4 regions of the Cronobacter sp. 153480017-3 genome follow, and region 3 is predicted to be linked to each of the others. Evidence: predicted binding sites of a transcription regulator. Region 3 holds the regulator's gene; each other region holds the start of a gene.
The links. The regulator CRP, encoded in region 3, controls carbon source genes, mostly activating them, when cyclic AMP is high. The targets are predictions, from matches to a motif close to ATGTGANNNNNNTCACAT.
Positions count from the first base shown of each region.

Region 1: the regulator CRP is predicted to act here: its motif matches at 5,081-5,098, upstream of cytR (DNA-binding transcriptional regulator CytR).
Region 2: the regulator CRP is predicted to act here: its motif matches at 5,752-5,769, upstream of msrB (peptide-methionine (R)-S-oxide reductase MsrB).
Region 4: the regulator CRP is predicted to act here: its motif matches at 5,840-5,857, upstream of ACUW6V_RS18285 (PTS mannitol transporter subunit IICBA).

Region 1 is NZ_JBSEYN010000010.1:68,611-76,513, forward strand. Features, by position in the region: gene menA (1,4-dihydroxy-2-naphthoate polyprenyltransferase) at 1-742, opposite strand, end outside; gene hslU (HslU--HslV peptidase ATPase subunit) at 916-2,247, opposite strand; gene hslV (ATP-dependent protease subunit HslV) at 2,257-2,787, opposite strand; gene ftsN (cell division protein FtsN) at 2,879-3,916, opposite strand; gene cytR (DNA-binding transcriptional regulator CytR) at 4,003-5,037, opposite strand; gene priA (primosomal protein N') at 5,195-7,390, opposite strand; gene rpmE (50S ribosomal protein L31) at 7,594-7,806, shown strand; gene metJ (met regulon transcriptional regulator MetJ) at 7,899-7,903, opposite strand, start outside.
Region 2 is NZ_JBSEYN010000002.1:602,675-610,577, reverse strand. Features, by position in the region: gene selD (selenide, water dikinase SelD) at 1-321, opposite strand, end outside; gene ACUW6V_RS07320 (NAD(P)H nitroreductase) at 469-1,020, opposite strand; gene sppA (signal peptide peptidase SppA) at 1,195-3,045, shown strand; gene ansA (asparaginase) at 3,147-4,163, shown strand; gene pncA (bifunctional nicotinamidase/pyrazinamidase) at 4,176-4,817, shown strand; gene ACUW6V_RS07300 (YeaC family protein) at 4,899-5,177, opposite strand; gene msrB (peptide-methionine (R)-S-oxide reductase MsrB) at 5,218-5,631, opposite strand; gene gapA (glyceraldehyde-3-phosphate dehydrogenase) at 5,977-6,972, shown strand; gene ACUW6V_RS07285 (D-hexose-6-phosphate mutarotase) at 7,049-7,903, shown strand, end outside.
Region 3 is NZ_JBSEYN010000004.1:43,598-51,500, forward strand. Features, by position in the region: gene prs (ribose-phosphate diphosphokinase) at 1-670, opposite strand, end outside; gene ACUW6V_RS11005 (NUDIX hydrolase) at 867-1,586, shown strand; gene ACUW6V_RS11010 (hydrolase) at 1,659-2,675, shown strand; gene ACUW6V_RS11015 (YheU family protein) at 2,676-2,894, shown strand; gene ACUW6V_RS11020 (phosphoribulokinase) at 2,943-3,812, shown strand; gene ACUW6V_RS11025 (OsmC family protein) at 3,857-4,264, opposite strand; gene crp (cAMP-activated global transcriptional regulator CRP) at 4,575-5,207, shown strand; gene ACUW6V_RS11035 (YccS/YhfK family putative transporter) at 5,270-7,354, shown strand; gene argD (bifunctional acetylornithine/succinyldiaminopimelate transaminase) at 7,355-7,903, opposite strand, start outside.
Region 4 is NZ_JBSEYN010000010.1:25,839-33,741, reverse strand. Features, by position in the region: gene ACUW6V_RS18310 (ROK family protein) at 1-268, shown strand, start outside; gene yiaY (L-threonine dehydrogenase) at 293-1,444, opposite strand; gene selB (selenocysteine-specific translation elongation factor) at 1,655-3,502, opposite strand; gene selA (L-seryl-tRNA(Sec) selenium transferase) at 3,499-4,881, opposite strand; gene ACUW6V_RS18290 (glutathione S-transferase) at 4,986-5,594, opposite strand; gene ACUW6V_RS18285 (PTS mannitol transporter subunit IICBA) at 6,115-7,903, shown strand, end outside.

The DNA.
Region 1 (7,903 bases), on a different contig from region 3:
GCAGATTAAACACGGCGAGACAGACCAGCGCGCCCGCCAGCAGTGCCACGTGGTAACGGCGGGCGACGACGGGGCCGAGGCGCACCGCCAGCGTGTTTTTGCCGTTGCGGCGGTCACTGTCGATATCGCGCAGGTTGTTGATATTAAGCACTGCCGCGGCCAGCAGTCCGCAGGCGGTCGCAGGCAGCCAGACCGGCGTAATCAGCGTATGAGCCTGGAGATACCAGCTGCCGAGCACGCTCAGCCAGCCGAAGAAAATCAGCACAGAGACATCGCCAAGCCCCATATAACCGTAAGGGCGCGTACCGACGGTATAGGTAATGGCGGCGAGGATAGAGAGCGCGCCAAGCGCCAGAAAGCCGAGCACATCGGCCAGGCTGTGACAGGCGACATAGACCAGCGCCAGCCCGGACACGCAAATCAGCGCCACGGTGAGCTGAATGGCGCGCTTCATCTGCGGTGCGGTAATCGCGCCTTTCTGCATGCCGCGCAGCGGGCCGAGGCGGTCCGGCTGGTCGCTGCCTTTGACGGCGTCGCCATAATCGTTGGCCAGGTTGGAGAGAATTTGCAGCAGCCCGGCGGTCAGCAGCGCCAGCAGCGTAATCACGGGATCGAAATAGCCCTGCCAGCCGGCGAGCGCGCTGCCGACCAGAATGGCGGAAAACGCCAGCGGCAGCGTGCGTGGCCGCAGGCTTTCAAGCCAGGCCTGAGTGCGATTTACTGCGTGTGTCGATGTATTCATAAGCGGATCTGAGCCAATAAAAATGAGGGCTTGCCTGCCTGACGAAGCTGCGGATGGCTGGCGTCATCTGAATAACCCGGCGCAAACGCCGGGAACAGACTGACCGCCTTACCGCACCTCACATCGGCGGGCAAAAGCCCTCACCAAAAGTGATGAAAATGCGTTGAGCGCGATTATAAGATAAAACGGCTCAGATCTTCATCTGCGACCAGCGCATCCAGGTGTTTGCTCACATAATCCGCGTCGATAGTAATCGTCTGGCCGCCCAGATCGCTCGCGTCATAGGAGATATCTTCCATCAGACGCTCAAGCACCGTATGCAGACGGCGCGCGCCGATGTTTTCCGTGGTTTCGTTCACCTGCCACGCCGCCTGCGCGATGCGCTTAATGCCGTCGTCGGTGAATTCGATATGCACGCCTTCGGTTTCCATCAGCGCTTTGTACTGCACGGTGACAGAAGCGTTCGGCTCGGTCAGAATGCGTTCGAAATCTTCCGCGGTTAGCGCCTGCAGCTCAACGCGGATCGGCAGACGGCCCTGGAGTTCCGGGATCAGATCGGACGGGCTCGCCACCTGGAACGCGCCGGAGGCGATAAACAGGATGTGGTCGGTTTTCACCATGCCGTGTTTGGTAGAGACGGTGCAGCCTTCCACCAGCGGCAGCAGGTCGCGCTGTACACCTTCGCGGGAAACGTCCGGGCCGGAGACATTGCCGCGCTTACAGATTTTATCGATCTCATCGATAAACACGATGCCGTGCTGCTCAACGGCTTCGATAGCCTGCTCTTTCAGCTCCTCCGGGTTCACCAGTTTGGCGGCTTCTTCTTCCACCAGCAGTTTCATCGCATCTTTGATTTTCAGCTTGCGCGGTTTTTGCTTCTGGCCGCCCAGGTTCTGAAACATAGACTGCAACTGGCTGGTCATCTCTTCCATGCCCGGAGGCGCCATGATTTCAACGCCCATCGGCGCTGCGGCGAGATTGATTTCAATCTCTTTGTCGTCGAGCTCGCCTTCACGCAGTTTTTTACGGAACGCCTGACGCGCGGCGGACGGCTCCTGCTGCTGCTCCGGCTGGCCCCAGTTGTTTTTAGCCGGCGGGATAAGCACGTCGAGAATGCGCTCTTCGGCCATCTCTTCGGCGCGGTAGCGGTTTTTCTCGATCGACTGCATGCGCACCATTTTGATGGCGGAATCGGTCAGATCGCGGATGATGGAATCCACTTCTTTACCGACATAGCCCACTTCGGTAAATTTCGTCGCTTCCACTTTGATGAACGGCGCGTTGGCGAGTTTCGCCAGGCGACGGGCGATTTCGGTTTTACCGACGCCGGTCGGGCCAATCATCAGGATGTTTTTCGGGGTCACTTCATGACGCAGCTCTTCGTTCAGCTGCATACGGCGCCAGCGGTTACGCAGCGCGATAGCGACAGAACGCTTCGCCGCGTCCTGGCCGATAATGTGTTTGTCGAGTTCGCTGACAATCTCGCGTGGGGTCATTTCAGACATGTGAGGTCCTTACGCTTTGGAGTTCAATTCTTCGATAGTGAGGAAGTGGTTGGTGTAGATGCAGATATCGCCTGCAATCCCCAGCGACTTCTCGACGATGTCACGAGCGCCAAGCTCGGTGTTTTCCAGCAGCGCGCGTGCCGCAGCCTGCGCGTAAGGCCCGCCGGAGCCAATGGCGATAAGATCGTTTTCCGGCTGCACGACGTCACCGTTGCCGGTAATAATCAGCGAGGCGTTTTCGTCGGCTACCGCCAGCAGCGCTTCGAGGCGGCGCAGCATCCGGTCGGTACGCCAGTCTTTCGCCAGTTCCACGGCGGCTTTCACCAGATGGCCCTGGTGCATTTCGAGTTTACGTTCGAAGAGTTCGAAGAGGGTAAAGGCGTCGGCGGTGCCGCCCGCGAAGCCCGCGATAACTTTATCGTTATACAGACGGCGGACTTTTTTCACGTTGCCTTTCATTACGGTGTTGCCCAGGGTGGCCTGGCCGTCGCCACCGATCACTACCTGGCCGTTGCGGCGCACACTTACTATTGTTGTCACGAGCAAACCCCTTATTGCATAAGCTGAAGACAGCGCCCTGCGGGTGATGCAGGGCAGAATGCAATTATAGATGGGGGATGTTTCGGGGGTTTCAACCCCCGGAGGCGAGACGAATGCAGTTTGAGTGACCCGCCATCTTCAGGCGGTTGAGCGTGCCGTCGGCGTTGTCTTTGCCTTTGATAGGGCCAATGACCACGCGGTTCCAGCCATTGTTGGACGTAATGCGCGAGTCGAATCCTTCAAACGCCAGCTGCGCGCGCACGGTTTCGGCCTGCTCGGTGCCTTTAAACGAACCGCACTGCACCATCCAGCGGCGCTCGTCTTTCTTCTCGGCGGGCTTCGCGGCTTCCGCCTCGCGCGTTACCGGCGCGGTTTGCGCGGGCTTGCTCTGGGCGGTTTCACGCTGCGTGGTATGCGGCGGCGTCTGGAGCAGATCCTGATACGGCGCGTTGGTTGTCTGCTGCTGGCGCGGCGGTTGAGCAGGCTGCGTGGTGGTACGCGCGGGCTGCTGCGTCTGCACGGTGCGGGTCTGCGGCTGCTGATATCGCGTTTCTGTGCGCGGGGCTTCCGTGCGCGGCGTTTCCACACGTGGCGCGGTGCGTACCGGCTGCTGTGCGGTGTTATTCCACTGCTGCATCTGCTGCTGTTGCTGAAGCTGCTTCTGGCGTTGCAGCGTTTGCTGACGCTGCGCCGGGGTCTGTTCGTTCCACGGCACTTCGCTAAGCTGCGTCGGCTGACGGCGCATATCCGCCTGCATCTGGTCGAGCAACTGACGCTGTTCGTCGGTCAGTTGATCCTGATTCATGATTTCACCACCGGCGGAAGGTTCGGTCGGCTTCAGCACGCCTGGCTGGCGGCTTTCCAGCTCTTTGATATAGCGCCAGCGCTCTTCGGGCTTGGGCGGCAGACCGTTGCCGGTGACTTTATGGCCCGGCAGGGTTTCCGACTCTTCTTTTTTATGATGCGTAATAAAGTACAGACCGCCAATAAAGGCGACCAGCGCCGCCGCTGCGATAGCGACCATCGCCGGTGAAACAGCAGGCAGGTTACGTTGCTTTTTGCGGGTGTTGGTTTTCTTGCGCCGCGCGGGCGTCGGCTGTCCGCGGCGTACATAATCTCGTTGTGCCACTATCGTTTCGCTGTATCCATTCGTTAACAGCCCGCCATGTTACTTAAGGGACGGGCCTTTGACCAGATAAGGAGTCTTAAAGGCGGTTAATTTCGCGGCTTCGGCGCGCGCGTGGTGCCGCGTAGCACCAGTTCGCAGTCCAGCAGACGCGAGCCGCTGCTGACGGTGTGCCCGTTGAGCTGGCTGAGCAACAGCAGCATCGCCTCCCGACCAATATCAAAACGCGGCTGCGCCACGGTGGTGAGCGGCGGATCGCAAAACTCGGCTAACGCAATGTTATCAAAGCCAATAATGGAGAGATCGTCAGGCACGCGAAAGCCGCGGCGTTTCGCCATCGACAGCGCGCCGAGCGCCATCACGTCGCTGTGGCAGAAAATCGCCGTCGGCGGTTGCGGCAGGCTTAGCAACTGTTCCAGCGCATTCGCGCCCGCTTCATAGGTGAAATCGCCGCGGGCGATATAGTGCGGGTCTACCGTCATACCGCTGCGGCGCAGCGCCTGAACGTAGCCCTGCAGACGGTAATGGCACAGCGGCATCTCTTCCGGCCCGGCGATACAGGCGATGCGCTGATGCCCCAGTTCATGCAAATAATTGACGGCGTTGAAGGCGGCGGTGAGGTTGTCGATATGCACCGTCGGCAGCTCCAGTTCCGGCGCGAATTCGTTCGCCATGACCATGGGCGGCAGATTGCGCTGCTCTTCTTTGCTGGCGTCGAACGGCAGACGCGAGCCGAGCAGCAGCATGCCATCTATCTGTTTGGTGATAATGAGGTCGATGAAGGTTTTTTCCTGCTGGTTCTGGTGCGCGCAGTCGCCAATCAGCACCAGATAGCCCTGTTCCGCCGCAGTAACTTCAATGCCGCGAATGATTTCGCTGAAAAACGGATCGCAGATGTCCGGGACAATCACCAGAATGGTGCGCGATTCGTTGCGCTTCAGGTTGCGGTTGAGCGAACCGGGCAGATACCCCACGTCAATGGCGGCCTGCTCCACGCGGTTGCGGGTGGCCTGTGAGACTTTCTCGGGGTTCATTAACGCACGGGATACCGTCGCCGTTGAGACCCTGGCGCGAACGGCGACATCTTTCATGGTTGCGGCGGCAACCTGCTTTCTGGACTTCACTTCATCTCCTCGTAGCGGTCCGCGGGCGCAGACTCGTCCTGTAATCTGACACGCCTCACATTCTTATCAGATATTAGGCGTGTCGGTTACAAAAATTACATCCGAGATGTGACGGATATTAAATTTTACGATCCGTTTCGCAGAAGCGGGGCGCGGTTCAGCCTTCGGTCGGGTCGACGTCGAGCGTCCACTTCACTTTACGCGCGGCGGGCAGCGTACCTATCAGCGGCAGGCTGCCGGAGACAATACGCTGGAGCTGCAAACGCGACGGGTGTTGCAGCAGCAACTGCCAGCGATAGCGTCCGCCGCGTTTGGGCTGCAGCGCAGGCACCGGGCCGAGCAGCCAGAGTTTCTGATCCGCAAGCGGGCTTGCCTGGAGCAGATTGCGCAGTTGCTGGAGAAACGCGGGAGCGTCCTGGTTATGGTGATCTTCCGCGCGGATCAAAATATGGCTGCTGTAGGGCGGAAGCGAGACGCTGCCGCGCTCCGCGAGCGCCTGATCGGCAAAGGCGTCATAACCCTGATGCAGCAGCGTCTGCAATAAAGGATGTTCCGGGTGGTGCGTCTGGAGAACCACTTCGCCCTGTTTCCCTGCGCGCCCGGCGCGGCCCGCCACCTGCGTGTAGAGCTGGGCGAAACGCTCCGCCGAGCGGAAATCGGCGCAGAACAGCGCGCCGTCGACATCCAGCAGCGCCACCAGCGTGACATCCGGGAAGTGATGGCCTTTGGCGAGCATCTGGGTGCCGATAAGAATACGCGCGCCGCCACGGTGAACTTCCGCCAGTTGCTCTTCAAGCGCGCCTTTGCGGCTGGTGGTGTCGCGGTCGATACGCGACAGCGGCACGCCGGGGAACAGCGGCGCCAGGCTCTGTTCCAGCTGTTCGGTGCCAAGCCCTACCGGCACCAGATGCGTGGAACCACACTGCGGGCACTGGCGCGGCACGGGGCGCTGGCTGTCACAGTGGTGGCAGCGCAGCTGATGCTGTGACTGATGCAGCGTGTAGTAGTGATCGCAGCGGGGGCATTCGGCTATCCAGCCACAGTCGTGGCAGAGCAGCGCGGGCGCGAAGCCACGGCGGTTAAGAAACAGAATGACCTGATTATCCGCCTGCAAATGCTGGCGCATCCGGGCGACCAGCGCAGGCGCAAGGCCCGCCTGTAACGGCTGGCCTTTCAGATCCAGCACGTGCTGCTGCGCCGGGCGCGCGTTGCCCGCCCGGTGCGTCAGCTTCAGCACGCGGTATTTACGCTGGCGCACGTTGTGCAGCGTTTCGAGGGCGGGCGTCGCGGAGCCTAAGATAATCGGGATCTGCTCGCTGTGCGCCCGGTAGACTGCCAGATCGCGCGCGTGATAGCGCCAGCCTTCCTGCTGTTTATAAGAGCTGTCGTGCTCTTCATCGATAACAATCACGCCGAGATTTTTAAAGGGCGTGAACAGCGCCGAGCGCGTGCCGATGACAATCGCCGCCTCGCCGCTTTTGGCTTTCAGCCAGGCCGCCAGCCGTTCGCTGTCGTTCAGCGCGGAGTGCAGCACTTCGACGGGCGCGTTGAAACGCTCGCGAAAGCGGGCGATGGTCTGGGGTGTCAGGCCGATTTCCGGCACCAGCACCAGCGCCTGTTTGCCCTGCGCGAGCGTGTTTTCGAGCACGCTTAAATAGACTTCGGTTTTGCCGGAGCCGGTCACGCCCGCCAGCAGCCAGGCGCAGAAGTTATCGGCTTCGCCGCGAATGGCACCCACCGCCGTCGCCTGCTCGGTGTTAAGCCGCAGCCTGTCGCCGGATACCGAAAACTGACCGCGCCAGTCGGCGACCGGCGGCAGCTCGCTGCCCAGTTCGCACAGCCCTTTGGCGCGCAGCGCCTGCAGCGCGGCGTCATTAAACGCCATCTGCGCCACTTCATGCCGCCAGAGTCTGCCCTGGCGCAGCGCCGCCAGCGCCTGCTGCTGCTTTGGCGAACGCTTCAGGCTGTTGAGATCGACCGCCTGGCCCTCTTCGGTGGCGAACCAGTACCAGAGCGGCGCATGGCTTGCGGGTTTGCCCTGGCGCAACAGTACCGGCAGCGCGTGGAACAGCACTTCGCCAATCGGGTGATGATAATAATCGGCCGCCCACAGCAGCATACGCCAGAGCACAGGCGGGTAGAGCGATTCGCTGTCCAGCACCTCCACCACGCTTTTCAGCTCATCAAGCGGTAGCTCGCTCTCATTGCCTACCGCCACGACCACACCGACGCGCTGCTGACGACCGAACGGCACGCGCACGCGACAGCCTGCCGCCGCCGTCATGGCATCGGGCAGCAGATAGTCAAAGGTGCGGGCAAGCGGAACGGGCAGAGCGACGCGGGCGACAGGCATGAAGGCATCCGGGCTGATAAAAGTAGCGTGATAGTGTACACTGTGTGTTCATAAATTTGCGGATCAGTTTGCATGAGGCGGTTATTTTCTGTATGATTCGCCGCCTTTGATGCCCTTTAAAAGTATCAAACCGACTTTATCAACATCGCGTGGTGTCTGGCGTAAGGGCTGGAAGAGCGACGCGGCCTTAACTGAGGTTTCCCATGAAAAAAGATATTCACCCGAAATATGTTGAAATCACCGCTACCTGCTCTTGCGGTAACGTGATCAAAACTCGCTCCACCGTTGGCCACGACCTGAACCTGGACGTGTGCGGCAACTGCCACCCGTTCTTCACTGGTAAACAGCGTGTTGTTGATACCGGTGGTCGTGTTGAGCGTTTCAACAAACGCTTCAGCATCCCGGGCAGCAAATAAGTTTCCCGAAAAAAGGCGCCAGACGGCGCCTTTTTTGTTGCTCCCGAGCATAAAACAAAGGCGCCTGTGGGCGCCTTTGTCGTTGATGCGAATCAGT
Region 2 (7,903 bases), on a different contig from region 3:
GCCGAGGATCGCAATCGCCATGATCGGTTTACCGCCCATCGCGTAGATGTCGCTGATGGCGTTGGTCGCAGCGATACGGCCAAAATCGAACGGGTTGTCCACGATGGGCATGAAGAAATCCGTGGTGCTGATAACGCTCGTGCCGTTGCCGAGATCGTACACCGCCGCGTCGTCGCGCGTTTCGTTGCCGACAAGCAAGTTGGGGTCGATAAACTTCGCCTGATCGCTGTGCAGGATGGTTTCCAGCACTTTCGGGGAAATTTTACAACCGCAACCTGCTCCGTGGCTGTACTGGGTCAGACGAATCGCTTGCTCACTCATGGACCGCTCCTTGTTTGGTCAGAATCAGGTGATCGTTATCGTTCGATAAAGCGCGCTTATGGTAGCGCCAGAAAGACGGGGTGGTAAGTATGACTGTCTGAATTGCGCCGCTTTTGCTCACAATCCAGACAGTTTTGCGCGCGGGCTTCAGAAATGACGCACGAAGGGGGCGGTGTCCGGCAGGTTAATCGTGGTGGAGGCCTTCAGCTGCGGGGTGCCGAGGTAGAGAAAACCGACAATCTGATCCTGTTCGCGGCACTCAAACGCCTCACGCACCAGAGCGTTATCGGTGAACGGCCCGCTGCGCCAGATGCCGTTAAAGCCCTGGGCGAGCGCCGCCATTTGCATCGCCATTACCGCGCAACCGGCGCTGACCACCTGCTCCCAGCGCGGCACTTTGTGGTGCTCTTCGCAATGCGCCACCACGGTAATGATCAGCGGCGCGCGAAACGGCGCGTTGCGGGCTTTGTCGATGGCTTTTTCATCCTGGCCGTCAGCGATGGCGGCTTTCTCCAGCAGCGCGCTGAAGCGCTCGCGCCCTTCGCCTTCGATAACAAAGAAACGCCACGGCTGCAGTGTGCCGTGATCCGGCGCGCGCATGCCCGCCCGCAGAATGTTTTCCAGCGCGTCGCCCGTTGGCGCAGGCTCAGCGAGACGTGAGGCGCTGCGGCGGTTGACCAGCATATCTAATGCATCCATCTCAACTCTCCTTTGATGATTTTTACTCATAAAATTAACACAGCGGTATGTTTTGTTACACCCTGCCCGCGTTTCCTGCTGACAAGCCCGCCTGTGGTATTTACACTTTGTCGGCGTCCCGCCTGTAGCGGGAGGTTACGGGGTTCCCCGTTATTCACGGATTAGGGAGAGTAAATGCGTACCCTTTGGCGAATTATTGCCGGATTCTTTAAGTGGACCTGGCGCCTGCTCAATATCATCAGAGAGCTGGTGATGAATCTGCTGTTTCTCCTGCTGGTGCTGGTGTGCGTCGGCGTCTGGATGCAGTTTAACAGCGGCCCGTCTGAGCCTGGACGCGGCGCGCTGCTGCTTAATATCAGCGGCGTGGTGGTGGATAAACCGTCGGTCAATAATAAGCTTGGCGCGCTGGGCCGTCAGCTCTTTGGCGCAAGCTCTGACCGCTTACAGGAAAATTCGCTGTTTGATATCGTCAACGCGATCCGCCAGGCGAAAGACGACCGCAATATCACCGGCATCGTGCTGGATCTGAAAGATTTCGCCGGGGCCGATCAGCCATCGATGCAGTATATCGGTAAGGCGCTGCGCGAATTCCGCGACGCCGGTAAGCCGGTGTATGCGATTGGCGATAGCTACAGTCAGGGCCAGTATTACCTCGCGAGCTTCGCCAATAAGATTTGGCTCTCGCCGCAGGGCACCGTCGATCTGCACGGCTTCGCCACCAATGGCCTCTACTACAAATCGCTGCTCGATAAGCTCAAAGTGACTACGCATGTGTTCCGCGTCGGCACCTATAAATCCGCCGTCGAGCCGTTTATCCGCGACGATATGTCACCCGCCGCTCGTGAGGCGGACAGCCGCTGGATTGGCGAGCTGTGGCAGAACTATCTCGGCACGATCGCCGCTAACCGTCAGGTACCGGCAAGCCAGATCTTCCCTGGCGCGCAGGCGATGATCGCAGGGCTCGAAGCCGCTGGCGGCGATACCGCGAAATATGCGCTCGACAATAAGCTGGTGGATGAGCTCGCAAGCAGCGCGACTGTCGACAAAGCGCTGGTGAAACAGTTTGGCTGGAGCGACAAGGATAAAGATTTCCGCGCCGTCAGCATTTACGACTACCCGCTGAACAAGCCGTCCGAACAGGGCGAAAGCATTGCTGTGGTGTTCGCTAACGGTGCCATTATGGATGGCGAAGAAACGCCGGGGAATGTCGGCGGCGATACCACCGCCGCGCAGATCCGCGACGCGCGTCTTGACCCGAAAGTAAAAGCCATTGTGCTGCGGGTGAACAGCCCTGGCGGCAGCGTGACCGCTTCAGAAACCATCCGCCAGGAGCTGGCGGCGGCGAAAGAAGCCGGTAAACCGGTGGTGGTGTCGATGGGCGGCATGGCGGCGTCCGGCGGTTACTGGATCTCCACACCTGCTAACTATATCGTTGCGAACCCCAGTACGCTCACCGGCTCTATCGGCATCTTTGGTGTTATCAACACCGTGGAAAACAGCCTGGATGCGATTGGCGTGCATACCGACGGCGTGGCGACCTCACCGCTGGCGGATGTGTCGGTGACCAAAGCGCTGCCACCGGAAGTGCAGAAGCTGATGCAGTTAACTATCGAAAACGGTTATCAGCGCTTTATCGGCCTGGTGGCGCAGTCGCGTAACAAAACCCCGCAGCAGATTGACCAGATAGCGCAGGGTCACGTCTGGACGGGTAAAGACGCGAAGCAAAACGGTCTGGTGGACAGCCTCGGCGATTTCGACGACGCCGTGAAAAAAGCCGCCGAGCTTGCGAAGCTGAAATCCTGGCATCTCGATTTCTATCAGGATGAGCCTGGCTTTATCGATATGGTGATTGCCAACCTGACCGGCTCGGTGCACGCGATGCTGCCACAGGCGCTTCAGGCCTGGCTGCCTGCGCCAGTGGCCGATGCGGCGCTGGCGGCGAAGAAGGAAGGCGATAAGCTCGCGGCCTTTAACGATCCGCAGAACCGTTACGCCTTCTGCCTTACCTGCGGCGACGTGCGCTAACGCGTCAGCGTCGACCCTGTCACAGCCCGGCCAGCGCCGGGCTGATTTTTTTGCGCAGCACCTCTATACTGCGCGGGTTTATGCACAACGAAAGCTGACCTATGCAAAAGAAATCGATTTACGTTGCCTATACCGGCGGCACCATCGGTATGCAACGCTCCGAACACGGCTACATTCCCGTCTCCGGCCATCTCCAGCAGCAGCTCGCCCAGATGCCGGAGTTCCACCGCCCCGAAATGCCGGATTTCACCATTCACGAATATGCGCCCCTGATGGACTCGTCCGATATGACGCCGCAGGACTGGCAGCATATCGCCGAAGATATCAAAGCCCATTACGATGAGTATGACGGCTTCGTTATCCTTCATGGCACCGATACGATGGCGTTCACGGCGTCGGCGCTCTCGTTTATGCTGGAAAATCTGAGCAAACCGGTTATCGTCACCGGCTCGCAGATCCCGCTCGCGGAGCTGCGCTCTGACGGGCAGATCAACCTGCTTAACTCACTCTACGTGGCGGCGAACTACCCGATTAGCGAAGTGACGCTGTTCTTCAACAACCGGCTCTATCGTGGCAACCGTACCACCAAAGCCCACGCTGACGGTTTCGACGCGTTCGCTTCTCCTAATCTGCCGCCGCTGCTGGAAGCAGGCATTCATATTCGTCGCCTGAATACGCCGCCCGCGCCTCACGGCCACGGCGAGTTGCGCGTGCATACCATTACGCCGCAGCCTATCGGCGTAGTGACTATCTATCCGGGGATCTCCGCTGACGTGGTGCGTAACTTTTTACGCCAGCCAGTGCGGGCGCTGATCCTGCGCTCTTATGGCGTCGGCAACGCGCCGCAGCACGGCGATTTCCTGAAAGAGTTGCAGGAAGCGTGCTCGCGCGGGATTGTGGTGGTTAACCTGACGCAGTGTATGTCCGGTAAAGTCAACATGGGCGGCTACGCCACCGGCAACGCGCTGGCCCATGCGGGCGTTATCAGCGGCTTCGACATGACCGTCGAGGCGACGCTCACCAAACTGCACTATCTGTTAAGCCAGGGGCTGGAGCCGCAGGCGATTCGCGAAGCGATGATGCGTAACCTGCGCGGCGAGCTGACCCCGGACGATTAAAAGGAGCACGGTATGAATTCACACGCCCTGCTGCTGGTGGATCTGCAAAATGATTTTTGCGCCGGCGGCGCGCTGGCGGTCGCGGAAGGCGACAGCACGGTGGATATCGCGAACGCGATGATTGAATGGTGTAAGAGCCGCGGCGAGCCGGTGGTGGCAAGCCAGGACTGGCACCCGGCGAATCACGGCAGCTTTGCTTCTGTTCAGCACGCCGAGCCGTTCACGCAAGGCACGCTCGACGGCCTGCCGCAAACCTGGTGGCCCGATCACTGCATTCAGGAGAGCGACGGCGCGGCGCTCCATCCGCTGCTGAACCAGAAGGCCATTGAGCAGCGCTTTTACAAAGGCGAAAACCCGGCGATTGACAGCTACAGCGCGTTTTTCGATAACGGACACCGCCAGAAAACCGCGCTTGACGCCTGGCTTCGCGAGCATGGCGTAAGCGAGTTGATCGTCATGGGACTTGCCACCGACTACTGCGTCAAATACACGGTGCTTGACGCGCTAAGGCTGGGGTATACGGTGAACGTGATTACCGACGGCTGCCGCGGCGTTAACCTGACGCCGCAGGCCAGTATGCTGGCGTTTCAGGAGATGGCGGCGAGTGGCGCCACGCTCTATACGCTTGACGACTGGCGCGAAACGCAGGCATAAACCGCTTCAGTCATCCGTTGCTTTATAAAAAAAGGCCGCTTTGCAATCCGCGGCCTTTTTTTTACTTCAGCACCCTTCAGCTCATTCAGGCTTGAGCGTGGCGATAGGCTGCTGATTGATACCGAACTCCGCCTTCAGCTGCTGCTTGCTTTTCATCACCAGCTGGCCGTCCGTGCCGATCGTCATATGCTGCGGATTGGTGTTGTGGCGCATCTGCCAGAGCATCACCAGTTGCAGGCTGTTTTCTTTCTGCTCGGGCGTCAGCGCCACGCCGTCGGGCCATTTTCCGAGTTCTACGGCGGTCGCGAGACGCTCGTAAACCTCCGGCGTCATGCTGCTAATCAGGTCTTCCAGGTTCATAAAAATGCGCTCCAGTGGAATAATTTGCTGAATCGATTCTTCAGCCTTTGATTTGCTCGCCGTTATCGTCATCGGTGAAGCTCAGCGACGCCGAATTGACGCAGTAGCGTTCGCCGGTCGGTTGCGGGCCATCCGGGAACACGTGTCCCAGGTGCGCATCACAGTTGCCGCAGCGGATTTCAATGCGCTGCATGCCGTGCGAGTAATCGTTAAGGTAACGGATCGAGTCCTCGCTTACCGGCTCGTAAAAACTCGGCCAGCCGCAGCCCGAATCATACTTAGTTTCAGAGTTAAACAGCGGCGCATCGCACACCAGACAGTGGTAGACGCCATCACGCTTGTTATGCAGCAGACGCCCGGTATACGGCGGTTCCGTGCCGTGATTCTGGGTGACGTAAAACTGCATTTCCGTCAGGGTGTTTTTCAGGTCGTCCTGGGAGTTTTGATTGGCCATAAGGTGACATCTCGGGGAGGTTTAAGCAGTTACATTACCTGCATTATTCTAACAAAACATTAACAGTAACGCGTACACTTTTGGTCTAAACTTAGCACTGAAAATGCAGCTGACAAGCAAATGTGATTAACATCACACTTTTGTTTTCGACGCCCTTTTAAATTCCTCTCGGTGTCCCCATATGGACCTGAGCCCAAAAGGAAGAGTGAGGTGAGTCAGTCGTGCAAAGCTTGTCCACAGGATTGATTTGTCGCAATGATTGACACGATTCCGCTTGACGCTGCGTAAGGTTTTTGTAATTTTACAGCCAACCTTTTATTCACTAACAAATAGCTGGTGGAATATATGACTATCAAAGTAGGTATCAACGGTTTTGGCCGTATCGGTCGCATTGTTTTCCGTGCTGCTCAGAAACGTTCTGACATCGAGATCGTTGCAATCAACGACCTGTTAGACGCTGACTACATGGCCTACATGCTGAAGTATGACTCTACTCACGGTCGTTTCGACGGTACCGTTGAAGTTAAAGACGGTCATCTGATCGTTAACGGTAAAAAAATCCGCGTTACCGCTGAAAAAGACCCGGCTAACCTGAAGTGGGACGAAGTGGGCGTGGACGTGGTTGCTGAAGCAACCGGTATCTTCCTGACCGACGAAACCGCACGTAAACACATCACCGCTGGCGCGAAAAAAGTTGTTCTGACTGGCCCGTCCAAAGACAACACCCCGATGTTCGTTCGTGGCGCTAACTTTGATAAATATGCAGGCCAGGACATCGTGTCCAACGCTTCCTGCACCACCAACTGCCTGGCACCGCTGGCGAAAGTTATCAACGACAACTTCGGCATCATTGAAGGTCTGATGACCACCGTTCACGCGACCACCGCGACTCAGAAAACCGTTGACGGCCCGTCTCACAAAGACTGGCGCGGCGGCCGTGGCGCGGCTCAGAACATCATCCCGTCCTCTACCGGCGCAGCTAAAGCTGTAGGTAAAGTGCTGCCGGAACTGAACGGCAAACTGACTGGTATGGCGTTCCGCGTTCCGACCCCGAACGTATCCGTTGTTGACCTGACCGTTCGTCTGGAAAAAGCAGCGACCTACGAGCAGATCAAAGACGCTATCAAGAAAGCCGCTGAAGGTGAAATGAAAGGCGTTCTGGGTTACACCGAAGATGACGTGGTTTCCACCGACTTCAACGGCGAAGTATGCACTTCCGTGTTCGATGCTAAAGCAGGTATCGCACTGAACGACAACTTCGTGAAACTGGTTTCCTGGTACGACAACGAAACCGGCTACTCCAACAAAGTACTGGACCTGATCGCTCACATCTCCAAATAAGTGAGATGAGATTCTGATCTTAAGGGCGACTTCGGTCGCCCTTTTTATTTGGATTTAAGACAGAGGATTGCCAGAAATGATCAATACGCTTTTTGCCCTGCCGGTGTCAGAGCAGTTAACGCCTTACCTCTCCCGTCGTCAGCATGACGAGCTGGATATCATCGTTATCGACCACCCGCAGGTTCGCGCCGCCGTGGCGCTGCAGGGCGCGCACCTGCTGTGCTGGAAACCGGCTGGCGAAGAAGAGGTGTTATGGCTGAGCGCCAACACGCCGTTTAAAAAAGGCGTCGCGCTGCGCGGCGGCGTGCCGATCTGCTGGCCGTGGTTTGGCCCGTCGGCGCAAAAAGATCTGCCCTCGCACGGTTTCGCCCGCAATCTGCCGTGGAACTTAAGCGCCCATAATGAAGACGACAACGGCGTGGTGCTGACGTTTGAACTGCACGCAAGCGACGCAAGCCGTAAACTCTGGCCGCACGATTTCACGCTCTATGCGCGCTATAAGCTCGGCAAAACCTGCGAAATGGAGCTGGAAGCGCACGGCGAATTCGAAACCACCTCCGCGCTGCACTCCTATTTCAACGTCGGCGACATCGCGGAAGTCAAAGTGAGCGGGCTTGGCGAGGCCTATCTCGACAAAGTGAATGGCGGCGAGGAAGGCAAACTCAACGGCGGCGTGCAGACATTCCCGGACCGTACCGATCGCGTTTACCTGAACCCGGAAGGGTGCAGCCTGATCCATGACGGTGCGCTTAACCGCACCATTGAAGTGGTGCATCACCACAACAGCAACGTGGTGGGCTGGAACCCGGGCCCGGCGCTCTCGGTCAGCATGGGCGATATGCCGGATGACGGTTATAAGACGTTCGTTTGCGTGGAAACCGCCTGCGTAACCACGCCGCAGCAGACGCGTGAAGATAAACCTTCGCGCCTC
Region 3 (7,903 bases):
GGGCTGAGCCGATAAACGTGCCGCCCGCATCGCAGAGATCGTCCACAATCAGCACCGCTTTGCCTTTCACGTCACCGTCCACCAGGCGAAAACCGGTCAGCTCGCCGGTCACGACGTTGCGCTGTTTGGTCAGAATGGCAAATTCATGAACGCCCGCCGCCTGCGCGACGGCATGGATTTTTTTAAGCGCCCCGGCATCGGGTGCCACCAGCATTAACTCGCCGGCCTTCAGGGCACGCTCCAGCGTCTTGCTTTGTAACAGGCAACGCTCCTGCGGGATAGCCACCAGATTTTCAATCGCGGCGGCAGCGGCTTCGCTGTGCGGGTCGAGTACGATCACTTTGTCGAAACCGAGGGTGTTCAGCTGGCGGGCGAAGACTTTCAGCGCGAAGCTGTCACCCGGCTGCATGTGCCTGTCCTGGCGGGCATACGGCAGCCACGGCAGTTCCAGATGGCTGAAGCGCACGTCACAGTGCTGGCGCACCGCGTCGGTAAGCTGCGCCAGCAGCATGAAATCGTCCATCGTTTTCATGGCGGCGGCGCGAATACGCATCAGCGAGGCGACGCGCGGCAGTTCGCCGGTCACTTTCGCCCACACGGCGCCGTCAGGAAAACGCCCGGTCTGTGTTGCAATCTCTTGTCCGTCTACCATCAGTTGCGGCTGCATCATTTTCGCCCCCGGTTAATTAGTTTATGTCCTTGCGACACATTTAATATTGTCCAAGAGACACTAATAAGCAAGCGAAATTTTCGCCGCACTGGCTAAAAAATAGCATGTTGCTGAAAATTAAAACATTACAGGTTTGCTTTGTCCCGGCGTTCAGGGCTGATAAACTTGTCTCTGAGACAATTAAACGGAGCGGTGCATGACCACTGAAGCGGAATATCTGGAAACTTATGACCCTGCGCGGTTCCCTTCCCCGCTGGTGACCGTCGACAGCGTGCTGTTCACCCTGCACGATCAGGCGCTCTGCGTGCTGCTGGTACAGCGCGCCCGTCAGCCGCAGCAGGGCCGCTGGGCGCTGCCCGGCGGGTTTATCGATATGCAGAAAGATGATTCCACCCACGCGACGGCGCTGCGTAAGCTCACCGAGAAAACCGGCGTGCGCCCGTCATGGCTTGAGCAACTGGAGACGTTTTCCGGCCCGGAGCGTGACCCGCGCGGCTGGAGCCTCACCACCGCCTGGTTTGCGCTTATCGCCTGGGTCGACTGTCAGCCGCATATCGCCTCCGTCAGCGATGCGCAGTGGGTGCCGGTGGCGGAGCTTGACGCTATCGAGCTGGCGTTCGATCACCAGACGATTATCGAGGCCGCCCTGCGCCGCCTGCGCCAGAAAACAATGTATTCGCTCCTGCCGGTCTACTGTCTGCCGGAGTGTTTTACACTGAGCCAGCTTCAGGAGGCGACGGAGATTATTCTCGGCCAGCCCATCCAGCGTAAAAGCCTGATCCGGCGCTTTGAGGCGTCCGGCATGTTTGAAGAGACCGGCGAGAGCGTCGCCACCGGCGCGCGTAAGGCCAGGCTCTGGCGACGTAAGCCGGATGCTGATATTCACCTGTTCTCGCGCAATTTACTGGCCGAGTGATCCGCACCAAAGCATCAACAAAATGAATCACAACCGGTATAGTAATTAGCGAACTAATAAAAGACATCAGCTATGGCCGACATTACTCCCGCAGAACTTCCTGCACTGAACACCGATTCCTCACACTTTCAGCCAATGCCGGGAGTCAGCAATCCACACCTGCAAACCATGCTGCCGCGCGTGCTGCGCCGCCGTTTGCAGTTTGAGCCGCACTGGCAGCGTCTGGATCTGCCGGACGGCGATTTTGTCGACCTGGCGTTTAGCGAAAACCCTGACCAGGCGCGTCATAAACCGCGTCTGGTGGTGTTTCACGGTCTGGAAGGCAGCCTGCACAGCCCTTACGCCCACGGCCTTATCCATGCGGCGAAAGCGCGCGGCTGGCTCGGCATGGTGATGCACTTTCGCGGCTGTAGCGGCGTGCCAAACAAACTGGGGCGCATCTATCATTCGGGCGAAACCGAAGACGGCACCTTTTTCCTGCGCTGGCTGGATGAGCGCTACGGCACCGTGCCGACAGCGGCGGTGGGCTATTCGCTCGGCGGCAATATGCTCGGCTGCCTGATGGCGGAGATTGACGCCAGCTTCCCGCTGACGGCAGGCGTGATTGTGTCCGCGCCGTTTATGCTCGAACACTGCTGCAACCATATGGAAAAAGGCTTTTCACGCTTTTATCAGTTCTATCTGCTGAACCTGCTGAAAGCCAACGCCACCCGCAAGCTGAAGGCCTGGCCCGGCACGCTGCCGATTGAACTCGCCCAGCTTAAGCGCCTGCGCCGCATCCGCGATTTCGATGATTTGATCACGTCGAAAATTCACGGCTTTAGCGATGCCGTCGATTACTATCGCCAGTGCAGCGCGATGCCGCGCCTCGCCAGCATCACCCGTCCGACGCTGATTATCCACGCCAAAGACGACCCGTTTATGGATCATCACGTGATCCCCGACACCACCACGCTGCCTGCTAATATTGAATATCAACTGACAGAGCATGGCGGTCACGTGGGCTTTGTCGGCGGCACGCTGCGTCAGCCCAAAATGTGGCTGGAACAGCGCATTCCTGACTGGTTAACGTCTTATCTGGACCGATAAATGATCATTCCCTGGCAAGAGATCGCGCCCGACACCCTGGAGCGCCTGATTGAAGCCTTCGTCTTGCGCGAAGGCACCGATTATGGTGAACATGAACGCTCGCTTGAGCAAAAGGTCGCCGACGTGCGGCGTCAGTTGCAAAGTGGCGAAGCCGTTCTGGTGTGGTCTGAGCTGCACGAAACGGTCAATATCATGCCGCGTTCGCAGTTTCGCGGTTAACGTTGCCAGGCGGAGCCTTGCCCCGCCGCTTCAGGGAGTTGTCTCGCTATGTCTGCCAAACATCCGGTTATCGCCGTCACAGGCTCCAGCGGCGCGGGAACCACCACCACCAGCCTCGCGTTTCGTAAAATTTTCGCCCAGCTGAATCTCCGTGCCGCCGAAGTGGAAGGCGACAGCTTTCACCGCTACACGCGCCCGGAAATGGACATGGCTATTCGCAAAGCGCGCGATCTTGGCCGCCATATCAGTTACTTCGGCCCGGAGGCGAACGATTTCGGCCTGCTGGAGCAAACCTTTGTGGAGTACGGGCTGACCGGCAAAGGACAGTCGCGTAAATATCTGCACACCTATGACGAAGCGGTGCCGTGGAATCAGGTGCCCGGCACGTTTACGCCGTGGCAGCCGCTGCCGGAGCCGACGGACGTGCTGTTTTACGAAGGGCTGCACGGTGGCGTGGTGACGCCGCAGCATGACGTGGCGAAGCATGTCGATCTGCTGGTGGGCGTGGTGCCTATCGTCAACCTGGAGTGGATACAGAAGCTCATCCGCGATACCAGCGAGCGCGGCCACTCGCGCGAGGCGGTGATGGATTCCGTGGTGCGCTCGATGGAAGATTACATTAACTACATCACGCCGCAGTTCTCACGCACCCATATTAACTTCCAGCGCGTGCCGACGGTGGACACCTCCAATCCGTTCGCCGCGAAAGGCATTCCGTCGCTTGATGAAAGCTTCGTGGTCATTCACTTCCGCAATCTGGATAACATCGATTATCCGTGGCTTTTGGCGATGCTGCAGGGCTCGTTTATCTCACATATCAATACGCTGGTGGTGCCGGGCGGGAAGATGGGGCTCGCGATGGAGCTTATTATGCTGCCGCTGGTGCAGCGGCTGATGGAAGGAAAACAGATAGCGTGACGGCGATGCCCGGTGGCGCTGCGCCTGCCGGGCCGTCCGTCATCTCATGACGCTTCAATCACTTCATACGAATGGGTGATATTGACCCCTTTGCCGAGCATCAGCGCCACTGAGCAATACTTCTCTGCCGACAGATCCACCGCGCGCGACACTGCCGCGTCTTTCAGGGCTTTGCCCGTCACCACAAAATGCAGATTGATATGCGTAAACAGACGCGGCGCTTCTTCGCGACGCTCTGACGTCAGCTTCACTTCGCAGTCGGTCACGTCGTGACGACCTTTTTGCAGAATAGAGACAACATCAATCGCGCTGCAGCCACCTGCGGCCATCAAAACCATTTCCATCGGGCTCGGCGCTTTGTCGCCAGAGTTGCCGTCCATCAGGATCTGATGCCCGGAGGCGGACTCGCCCAGGAAGGTTAACCCTTCCACCCATTTCACTCGTGCATGCATGTTAATCACTCCAGGCTATTCATTTTTCTGACAGATTACGCGCGCGCGACGTCAGAGGCAATGGAAGGGCGACCTGCGTCAAGCTGAAACGAGACAACAGGAGACACCTGAGAAAAGCTATGCTAAAACAGTCTGGATGCAGCGGCGATACATTGATGTTACGCATGTATGCAGAGGAGAAGATAATTTATCGGCTGCGACGTCCACGGACAGCCAACTTCCCAGGACTCGGGAAGATGATGAATGCAAAGCCAGACAGGGGTTACGCGCCCTGTCTTTGGAGCCAGTTTAAAACAGAGGATAACCGCGCATGGTGCTTGGCAAACCGCAAACAGACCCGACTCTTGAATGGTTCTTGTCACATTGCCACATTCATAAGTATCCATCTAAGAGCACGCTGATTCACCAGGGTGAAAAAGCGGAGACGCTGTATTACATCGTTAAAGGCTCAGTGGCAGTGCTGATCAAAGATGAAGAGGGCAAGGAGATGATCCTCTCGTACCTGAATCAGGGTGACTTCATCGGCGAACTGGGTTTGTTCGAGGAAGGTCAGGAACGCAGCGCCTGGGTTCGCGCTAAAACTGCCTGTGAAGTGGCTGAAATCTCCTACAAAAAATTCCGTCAGCTGATCCAGGTTAACCCGGATATTCTGATGCGTCTCTCCTCGCAGATGGCTCGCCGCCTGCAAGTTACCTCTGAGAAAGTGGGCAACCTCGCCTTCCTCGACGTGACTGGCCGCATCGCGCAGACCCTGCTGAATCTGGCGAAACAGCCGGACGCGATGACCCATCCGGACGGGATGCAGATCAAAATCACGCGTCAGGAAATCGGCCAGATCGTCGGCTGCTCCCGCGAAACCGTTGGCCGCATTCTGAAAATGCTCGAAGATCAAAACTTGATATCCGCCCACGGCAAAACCATCGTGGTTTACGGAACCCGCTAAAAAAGCAAAAAACGGCGTGTCGCTTCGGTAACACGCCGTTTTTGTATCTATACTTCTCCCCTATGTGGCGTCGTCTTATCTATCACCCTGAAATTAATTACGCTTTACGGCAAACGCTCATCTTAAGCCTGCCGGTGGCGGTCGGGTTGATGCTGGGCCATCTTCAACAAGGGTTGCTGTTCTCGCTCGTTCCCGCCTGCTGCAACATTGCCGGTCTCGATACCCCGCACAAACGCTTTTTTAAACGCTTGATCATCGGCGCATCGCTGTTTGCGCTGAGCAGTCTGGCGGTGCAGCTGTTGCTGCTGCAGTCTGTGCCGCTGCCGCTCATTCTGCTGATGCTGGCGCTGCTGCTTGGCGTGACGGCGGAAATCAGCCCGCTGCATGCGCGTCTGTTGCCCGCCTCGCTCATCGCGGCCATCTTTACGTTAAGCCTCGCCGGCAATATGCCCATCTGGCAGCCTATGCTGCTCTATGTGCTCGGCACGCTCTGGTATGGCGCGTTTAACGGTTTCTGGTTCTGGCTGTGGCGCGAGCAGCCGCTGCGTGAATCGTTAAGCCTGATTTATAAAAGCCTCGCCGACTACTGCGAAGCCAAATACAGCCTGCTGACGCGCCACACCGAGCCGGAACAGGCGCTGCCGCCGCTGCTGGTGCATCAGCAAAAAGTGGTGGATCAAATAAGCCAGTGCTATCAGCAGTTGCAGATGCTTTCCGCCACTAAGCAGAACGGTTACAAGCGCCTGCTGCGCACGTTTCAGGTGGCGCTGGATCTCCAGGAGCACATCTCGGTGTCGCTGCATCAGCCCGGCGAAGTGCAAAAACTGGTGGAGCGCAGCCACGCCGAAGCGGTGTTGCGCTGGACGGCGCAGACCGTCGCCACGCGGCTGCGCACGCTCTCTGACGACATTCTCTACCACCGCTATTCGCACCGCTTCTCGATGGATAAGCAGGTCGAGGCGCTGGCGAAAATCGCCCGCCAGCACCCGGATAACCCGGTTGGCCAGTTCTGCGAATACCATTTCAGCCGCATCGCACGCGTGCTGCGCACCCAGCGCCCGCTCTACGCCCGTGACCTGATGGACAGCGGTAAGCGCCGCCTGCCGCTGCTGCGGGCGCTGAAAAGCTATTTGTCGCTGAAATCCGCCGCGCTGCGCACCGCCGCGCGTCTGGGCGTGATGCTGGCGGCGGCGGGGTTGTTAGGGAGCGCCTTCCAGTTGCCGAAGCCGTACTGGATCCTGATGACGGTGCTGTTCGTCACCCAAAACGGCTATGGCGCGACGCGCGTGCGTATCCTGCACCGGGCGGGCGGCACGCTGGCGGGGCTGATTATCGCGGGCATCACGCTGCACCTGAAAGTGCCGCAGGGCTATACCCTGCTCGGCATGCTGCTAGTGACGTTAATCAGTTATCTGATAATCCGGCGACACTACGGCTGGGCGATGATTGGCTTTACCGTCACGGCGGTCTATTCGCTGCAAATCCTGACGCTCAACGGCGAGCAGTACATCGTGGCGCGCCTGATAGACACCCTGTCCGGCTGTCTTATCGCGTTCGGCGGCATGGTCTGGCTCTGGCCCCAGTGGCAAAGCGGCCTGCTGCGCCAGAACGCGCATGACGCGCTGGAGGCAGACCAGGAGGCGCTGCGCCTGATCCTGAGCGGCGACCCGCAACCCGGCCCGCTCGCCTGGCAGCGTATGCAGGTCAACCAGGCGCATAACGCGCTCTATAACTCGCTCAATCAGGCTATGCAGGAGCCCGGCTTTAACAGCCGTTATCTGGAGGATATGCGCCTGTGGGTGACGCACAGCCAGTTTATTGTCGAGCACATCAACGCGATAACGACGATGGCGCGCGAGCAAACCGCGCTGCCGCCAGAAACCGCAGCGCGCTACTTACAGGCGTGTGAGATTGCGCTACAGCGCTGCCAGCAGCGGCTTGAGCATGACGCGCCGGGCGATACGCAAAACGAGGCGGTACTGGAGGGCGAAGACGTCTTACCGGAAGGGGCACCGGGCGTGATGGAACATCATCTGCTGCGCATTCTCGATCACCTGCGCACCATGCATACCATCTCTTCCGTGGCGTGGCGTCAGCGCCCGCATCACGGGATCTGGCTCAGACGACGCCTGAGCCAGTCACCATGATTAGCCGTTGACCACGCGCGCGACGGCGCGCGCAAAGCGGGCCATGCCTTCGTCGATATCCGCGCGCTCCACCAGCAACGACGGCGCAAGACGCAGCACGTCCGGCCCGGCGTTCAGCACCATCACCCCTTCCGCCGCCGCGGCGTAGAGGAGATCGCGCGCGCGTCCGTGGAAGGCGGGCGTCAGCTCGGCACCGATCAGCAGGCCCATACCGCGAATATCGCTGAATAAGCCGTACTGCTCGCCAATCTGCGCCAGATGCTGTACGAACTGCTCGCGTTTATGCGCTACGCCGCCCAGCACCTCCGGAGTGTTGATGATATCAAACGCTTCGCCCGCCACCGCGCAGGCGAGCGGATTACCGCCGTAAGTGGAGCCGTGCGAGCCGACGTGAAACGCCGAGGCGATATCATGAGTGGTGAGCATCGCGCTAACCGGGAAGCCGCCGCCGAGCGCTTTGGCGCTGGTCAGGATGTCGGGCGTTACGCCGTAATGCATATAAGCAAACAGCTTGCCGCTGCGGCCCATGCCGCACTGCACTTCATCGAA
Region 4 (7,903 bases), on a different contig from region 3:
TATGGGCGGCGATGTGCATCTGCGTGAAGTGGTGGAGCGCTGGGTCGGTTATCTGGCGCGCGGCGTTTACAGCGTGGTGTCGCTCTACGATCCGCAGGTGGTGCTGATTGGCGGCGGCATCAGCCAGCAGAAAGAACTCTACCCGATGCTTGAACGCACGCTTGAAAAATATAACTTCTGGGATGCGTTGCGGGTGCCCATTCAGCCCTGCCAGCTCGGTAACCAGGCCGGACGACTGGGCGCGGTGTGGCTCGCGAAACAACAGTAGCCCCGCCGCAGCGGGGCTTACGCGTTACATCGCCGCACGATAAATCGCCATGATCTCCGCGTGGCTTGCCTGCACCGGATTGGTTAATCCGCAGGCGTCCTTAAGCGCGTTTTCCGCCAGCTGAGCAATGTCATTTTCACGCACTCTCAGCTCGCGTAAACCAGCCGGAATATGCACCCGGCGAGCCAGCGCGCAAATCGCCTCGATACAGGCATTCGCGCCTTCAGCGTCGCTCATGGCGCCAACGTTAACGCCCATCGCCTGCGCGCAGTCGCGCAGCCGGTGCGCCGCCACGCTGCTGTTGAAGCGCTGTACATGCGGCAGCAGGATGGCGTTGCAAACGCCGTGCGGCAGATCGTAAAAACCGCCGAGCTGATGCGCCATCGCGTGGACATACCCGAGCGAGGCGTTATTAAACGCCATTCCCGCCATGAACTGCGCCCAGGCCATCGCCTCGCGCGCCGCGACATCATCCCCCTCTTCCACCGCCTGCGGCAGCGTTTGCGCAATCATGCTAATGGCTTTCAGGGCGCAGGCGTCAGTGACTGGCGTGGCGGCGGTGGAAACATACGCTTCGATGGCGTGGGTCAGCGCGTCCATGCCTGTCGCGGCGGTCAGCGATCTCGGCATCCCTATCATCAGCGCTGGATCGTTTACCGACATCACCGGCGTCACGTGTTTATCGACAATGGCCATTTTCACATGGCGCTCCTGATCGGTGATGATGCAAAAACGCGTCATCTCAGATGCCGTGCCCGCCGTGGTGTTGATGGCGATCATCGGCAGTTGCGGTTTGCGGGAGCGGTCAACGCCTTCGTAATCGCGAATATCGCCGCCGTTAGCCGCTACCAGCGCGATGCCTTTGGCGCAGTCGTGCGGCGAGCCGCCGCCGAGCGAAACCACGCAGTCGCAGCGGTGCGCGCGCAGCATACTTAAGCCCGCTTCCACGTTTTCCGTCGTCGGGTTCGGGTGGGTGCCGTCGAAAATCACGCTGTTAATGCCTTTCTGCGACAGCATTTCCTTGAGCTGGCCGGCCATGCCCAGCGCTGACAACATACCGTCCGTCACAATCAGCGCGTTGCGGTAGCCATATTCGCTGGCCATTTTCAGCGCTTCATCGAGACTATTCATGCCAATCATATTAATGGAGGGAATATAAAAAACAGACGCGGTCATACTCATTATCCTTAATGAATGAAATGAGCTTTCGAAAATACACCGCATGGCAGAGTGAAAAAAGCGAGTTGCCGCGAATTACGACGAATTGGTTGCCAGAAAGCACCATAAAATAAAACAGTTAGTGGAATTTCTCGTAATTATTCATGGAGTGATTAAAAGGCGGGGAATATATATTTCATAAATATACATTCCCCCATTTCGTTATTTTTATAGCGCGGAATTAAACAGCGCGCTGTCACGCAACAGATGTTCATTACCGCGACGGCGGGTAAAGCCGATGCGGTCGAAATATTCCAGAATCTGAATCGCCAGTTTACGGCCCACGTTCAGGCTGTCGCGGAAATCGGCGGCGACGGTCGCGCCTTTTTCGCGATCGAGCGTGCGGATCAGATCGGCGAACGCCACAATGCGATCGTGACGGTAGTAGCGATCTTTAACGATCGCCGTGATAAAACCCTGCTGCGCGGCGAGCCGCAATAGCTGGCGCATCGCCTGTTCTTCTTCGCCCGCTTCGCGCGCCAGATCGCGCACCCACCACGGCTCGTCGCCAAACAGTCCCTGGATTTTCTCCCACAGCGCCTGCTGAGCCTCACTGAAACCGGCCTTATGGCCCGGCAGATGCAGCCAGCCTTCGCGGCTCGCGAGTTGTCCGTCACGGCACATCCTCTCGATCAGCGCCAGCACCAGCGGTTCCGGCTCGGAAGGGAGCGCCATGCGACGCAGCCGTTCGCGGCCGGGGCCGGGCTCTTCGCTGTGCGTTTCATGGTAGCGGGCGAGCGTGGCGAGCAGTTTCTCCTGCCAGCGCGCCGCGAGCGCGCTGCTTAACAGATAACCGTTCGCCTGGAGATAGTCCCCACTGCCCGCCAGCGCGTCGAGCGATGCCGCAGAGAGCTGGCGCGCCCAGCCGAATGTCGCCAGCGCGACCGCGCCGCGCGAGGCATGGAGCCGCAGCGCGTCGGCTTCGGTTCTGGCACTCGCCAGTTCGTTGAGAAACGCGAGGAACTCCGGCTGGCGTTTGCCGCGCCGCGGGGTTTCCAGCGTGACGACGCGCGCGCCTGCGAGCGTCTGGCGCGCGCTAATGTCGCGCAGCACCAGCTGGTCGTTATCGGCCAGGAACAGCGGCGTGTCGAATACCAGCTCCGCCAGATCATCTTCCAGTAACGAAACGCGCCCGGTGACGTGGCTTGCCGCATGGTGAATATGCAGCGGCTGCCACTGTTGCAGCGGCGCATGGCGGTCGAGCGTGACGATAACCCGCTCTGCGGCCTGCGGCGGTGCGTCGCTGAGCAGCCAGTCGCCGCGCCGGATATCCGCTTTCTGCGCGTCGCCGCTAATATTCAGCGCGATGCGCTGACCGGCGAATGCGCGTTCCGTCGGCTGATTCTGCGCATGCAGGCCGCGCACGCGCAGCGGCGTATTCGCGCCGGTCAGGTAGAGCGTATCGCCGACATTCACCTCGCCGGAAAGCGCCGTGCCGGTAACGACCAGGCCCGCGCCCTTGACGGTAAACGCGCGATCGACCGCCAGGCGAAAGCGCTGCCCGGCAGGGTGCGTGCGCTCAGGCAACTGGCGCAGATGGTCGCGCAGCGCATCAACGCCCACGCCTTCGGTGGCCGCCGTGACGAACAGCGTGGCGTCATGCCAGCCATAATCGCTCAGCGTGGCCATCACCTGCGCTTTCACCTGCGCGAGGCGCGCGTCATCCACCCGGTCGGCTTTGGTGAGCGCCACGGTGAGCGTCGGCTGGCCGGTCAGTTGCAAAATCGCCAGATGCTCGCGCGTCTGGGCCATCACGCCGTCATCGCACGCCACCATCAGCAGCGCATGATCGATGCCGCCCACGCCCGCCAGCATATTAGCGAGGAATTTCTCATGGCCCGGCACGTCGATAAAGCCGATGACGCGCCCGTCCGGCTGCGGCCAGTAGGCGTAACCGAGATCGATAGTCATGCCGCGCTTTTTCTCTTCCGGCAGACGGTCGGCGTTAATGCCGGTAAGCGCCTCAAGCAGCGTAGTTTTGCCGTGGTCCACGTGCCCGGCGGTGGCGATAATCATTGCAACAACATCTCCATCAGTCCTGCCTCATCTTCAAGGCAGCGTAAATCGAGCCATAACCGCCCGTCGCTCACGCGCCCGATAACCGGCACCGGCAGGCGACGCCAGCGGGCGGCGAGCGCCTCCAGGCGGCTGCCGCGCCCGTCGCGCGGGGTGAAGGTGAGCGCAGCACCCGGAAGCCGGTCGACCGGCAGCGAGCCGCTGCCAATCTGTGACAGGCAGGGCATTACGTCTATCTGAAATTCATCGCCGTAGCGGGTTTCCAGCGCCGGGCGCAGGCGCTGCGCCTGTTCGTTAATGTCAGACGCCTGGCGCGTCAGCAGCCGCAGCGTCGGCAGCCGTTGTGCGAGTTTTTCCGGGTGCAGATAAAGGCGCAATGTGGCGTCGAGCGCCGCCAGCGTCATTTTATCGGCGCGCAGGGCGCGCTTGAGCGGGTGTTTCTGAAGCGCCGCGATAAGCGCTTTTTTCCCGACGATAATCCCCGCCTGCGGCCCGCCCGGCAGTTTATCGCCGGAAAAGCTCACGAGACTCGCCCCGGCGGCGAGCGCCTCCTGCGGCATCGGCTCTTTTGGCAGCCCATACTGACTGAGATCGATAAGCGAACCGCTGCCGAGATCGACAATCACCGGCAGCGTCGACGCCTGCGCCAGCTCGGCGGCGTCCACGGCTTTGGTAAAGCCTTCAATCTGGTAATTGCTGGTGTGCACTTTCATCAGCAGCGCGGTCTGCTCGCCGACAGCGTCAAGATAATCGCGCAGGTGGGTGCGGTTGGTCGTGCCCACTTCCACCAGCTGACAGCCCGCCTGGCGCATCACATCCGGGATACGAAACGCGCCGCCAATCTCCACCAGCTCGCCGCGCGACACAATCACCTCTTTGCCTGCGCCCAGCGCCGCCAGCATCAGCAACACCGCCGCCGCGTTGTTATTAACGATACAGGCGTCTTCCGCGCCGGTAAGCTCACAGAGTAGCTCCGCCAGCGCGCGGTCGCGGTGGCCGCGCTCGCCGCCTTCGGCGTCATACTCCAGCGTCACGGGCGAGCGCATGGCGCGGGCTACCGCCTCAACCGCTTCTTCCGCCTGCAACGCGCGGCCAAGATTGGTGTGCAGCACCGTGCCGGTAAGGTTAAAGACCGGGCGCAGCGCGCTTTGCGAACCGCGCGCCAGCCGCCCGGCCGCCGCCGCGGCCCAGTCATCGCACCATGAGGGCAGCGCCTGGCGTTCGCGAATGGCGAGCCGCGCCGCCTCCTGCATCGCGCGAAGGGTGTTGACCACGCGGGTATGGCCGTAGGTGTCCAGCAACGGCTGGAACGCGCTGTCGCGCAGCAGGCGGTCGGTGGCGGGAAGCTGACTGTAAAGCAGACGGGAATCGGTCGTCATGGCGTGCATAAACCTGGATAAAACGTGGCGATAATTTAGCAGGAAACGCGGGGCAGTTCAGTCCCCGCGCCCGGTCAGCGCAATAAAGGGCGGTTCACGCCCGCTCAGGCGCTGGGCGGCTCGGTACGCGCGAAGCTGTCGCGGGCAAAGAGCGCTTCCACCAGTTTCACCAGATGCGGACGCTGCGCGCACCAGCCCGGCGCCACGCGACGGAAATTGAGATAGCCGATGGCGCAGGCGGTGGCGATGGTGGCGAGCGTCAGTTCCTCAGCCTTCAGCGTGCCGTCAGCCACATACCCTTCCAGCGCATCGAGGCCGCGGTTGATTTTCTCCCGCTGGCGCAGCAGCTCATTTTCCGACTGCTGCTCAGGCGGGCGCGCCTGCTCGCGCACCGAGACCAGCGCCGCGTCCATAATGCCGTCGGCGAGCGCCTCCAGCTGGCGCACTTTTAGCGCAGCGCGCGGTTCTTGCGGCACCAGCGCCGGTTGCGCGTCCAGCAGCTCGATATACTGCGCGATGATGGGCGAATCAAACCAGGTTTCGCCCTCGTCGGTCACCAGCGCCGGCACTTTCCCGAGCGGGTTGTACTGCGCCATGCCGTTCTGTTCGGCATACGGCGATTCATTCACGAACTCAAACACGATGCCTTTTTCGAGCAACATGACGGAGATTTTGCGTACAAACGGGCTGGTGTAACTACCGATAAGTTTCATGCCGGGTCCTTTTACGTTATCGCCAGGGTAAGGGTAAGTATGGGTCAGGATACGCCAAAAGGAGGCGCGACGGCGCGCTAAAACGCGTTTCGCCGACGCCATTTTTGCGCGAATTCCTGGCTGTAACTTTCTTACAGACTCCCCCTGTTAGCATGAGTGAAAAATGTACGCCGCCTGTTCGGATTTTTCCTGGGAAATATTTTGTGATTAACATCACAAACTAATAACAAACACGCCGAAAGAAAATGTGACTTTATTCACATTTAAGGGGCGTTTATGGCGACATTTTGCGCATTGTCTTTTTTTTACACGTCTTTTTTGTGATTCAAATCACGCAACTTTACCCCGATCACCCCGACATCGCGTGATCGCGATCACACTTAAAGTGCCTGTCTGGACACCATCGCGATTCAGTGCCAGATTTCGCGTCATCAGAGCATGGGTCCGGCTACCTCTGCCGCCACGTTAACAATAAACCTCGGGCCGCAAGCCTGCGCGTAAACATAAGAAGGGGTGTTCTATGTCATCCGATATCAAGATCAAAGTGCAAAGCTTTGGTCGCTTTCTCAGCAATATGGTAATGCCTAACATCGGCGCGTTTATCGCCTGGGGTATTATCACCGCGTTATTTATTCCCACAGGATGGTGGCCAAACGAGACGCTGGCGAAGCTGGTCGGCCCGATGATCACTTACCTGCTGCCGCTGCTTATCGGTTATACCGGCGGTAAGCTGGTTGGCGGCGAGCGTGGCGGCGTGGTGGGCGCGATTACCACCATGGGCGTTATCGTCGGCGCGGACATCCCGATGTTCCTGGGCGCGATGATCGCAGGCCCGCTCGGCGGCTTCTGCATCAAGAAATTCGACGCCTCGGTCGACGGCAAAATCAAATCCGGCTTTGAAATGCTGGTGAACAACTTCTCCGCGGGCATCATCGGTATGATCCTCGCGATTCTGGCGTTCCTCGGCATTGGCCCGGCGGTCGAAGTGCTCTCCAAAGTACTGGCCGCGGGCGTGAACTTTATGGTGGTTCACGACATGCTGCCGCTGGCGTCGATTTTTGTTGAACCGGCGAAAATCCTGTTCCTCAACAACGCCATCAACCACGGCATCTTCTCGCCGCTGGGCATTCAGCAGTCGCATGAACTCGGCAAATCTATTTTCTTCCTGATTGAAGCCAACCCGGGTCCGGGTATGGGCATCCTGCTGGCGTACATGTTCTTTGGACGCGGCAGCGCCAAACAGTCTGCGGGCGGCGCGGCTATCATCCACTTCCTGGGCGGTATCCACGAAATCTACTTCCCGTATGTGCTGATGAACCCGCGTCTGATTATCGCCGTTATCCTGGGCGGTATGACTGGCGTCTTCTGCCTGACCGTACTGAACGGCGGCCTGGTTTCTCCGGCGTCTCCGGGCTCTATCCTGGCGGTACTGGCGATGACGCCGAAAGGCGCGTACTTCGCAAACCTGGTGGCGATTTTCGCCGCGATGGCCGTCTCCTTCGTGGTCGCCGCTATCCTGCTGAAAACCAACAAAGTGAAAGAAGAAGACGATATCGATGCTGCGACCCGTCGCATGCAGGATATGAAAGCGCAGTCTAAAGGTGCCGCGACCGCAGCGAGCGCGGATCTCAGCAACGACCTGAGCCACGTGCGTAAAATCATCGTCGCCTGCGATGCCGGTATGGGTTCCAGCGCGATGGGCGCAGGTGTACTGCGTAAGAAAGTGCAGGACGCGGGCCTGAGCCATATTTCCGTTACCAACAGCGCGATTAACAGCCTGCCGGGCGATGTGGATCTGGTTATCACCCACCGCGATTTAACCGAGCGCGCCATGCGCCAGGCGCCGCACGCGCAGCACATTTCGCTGACCAACTTCCTGGACAGCGGCCTGTACGCTGGCCTGACCGAACGTCTGGTGGCCGCGCAGCGTCATTCGCAGAACGAAGAGAAAGTGCGCACCAGCCTGCAGGACAGCTTCGACGCGAACGACAGCCACCTGTTTAAGCTCGGCGCGGAAAACGTCTTTCTTGGCCGTCATGCGGCGAATAAAGAAGAGGCGATTCGCTTTGCGGGCGAGCAACTGGTGAAAGGCGGTTACGTGCAGCCGGAATATGTGGACGCGATGCTGGAGCGCGAAAAACTCACCCCGACTTATCTCGGCGAGTCTATTGCGGTTCCGCACGGCACCGTCGAAGCCAAAGATCGCGTGCTGAAAACTGGCGTCGTGTTCTGCCAGTATCCGCAGGGCGTGCGTTTCGGTGAAGAAGAAGACGATATCGCCCGTCTGGTGATTGGTATCGCGGCGCGCA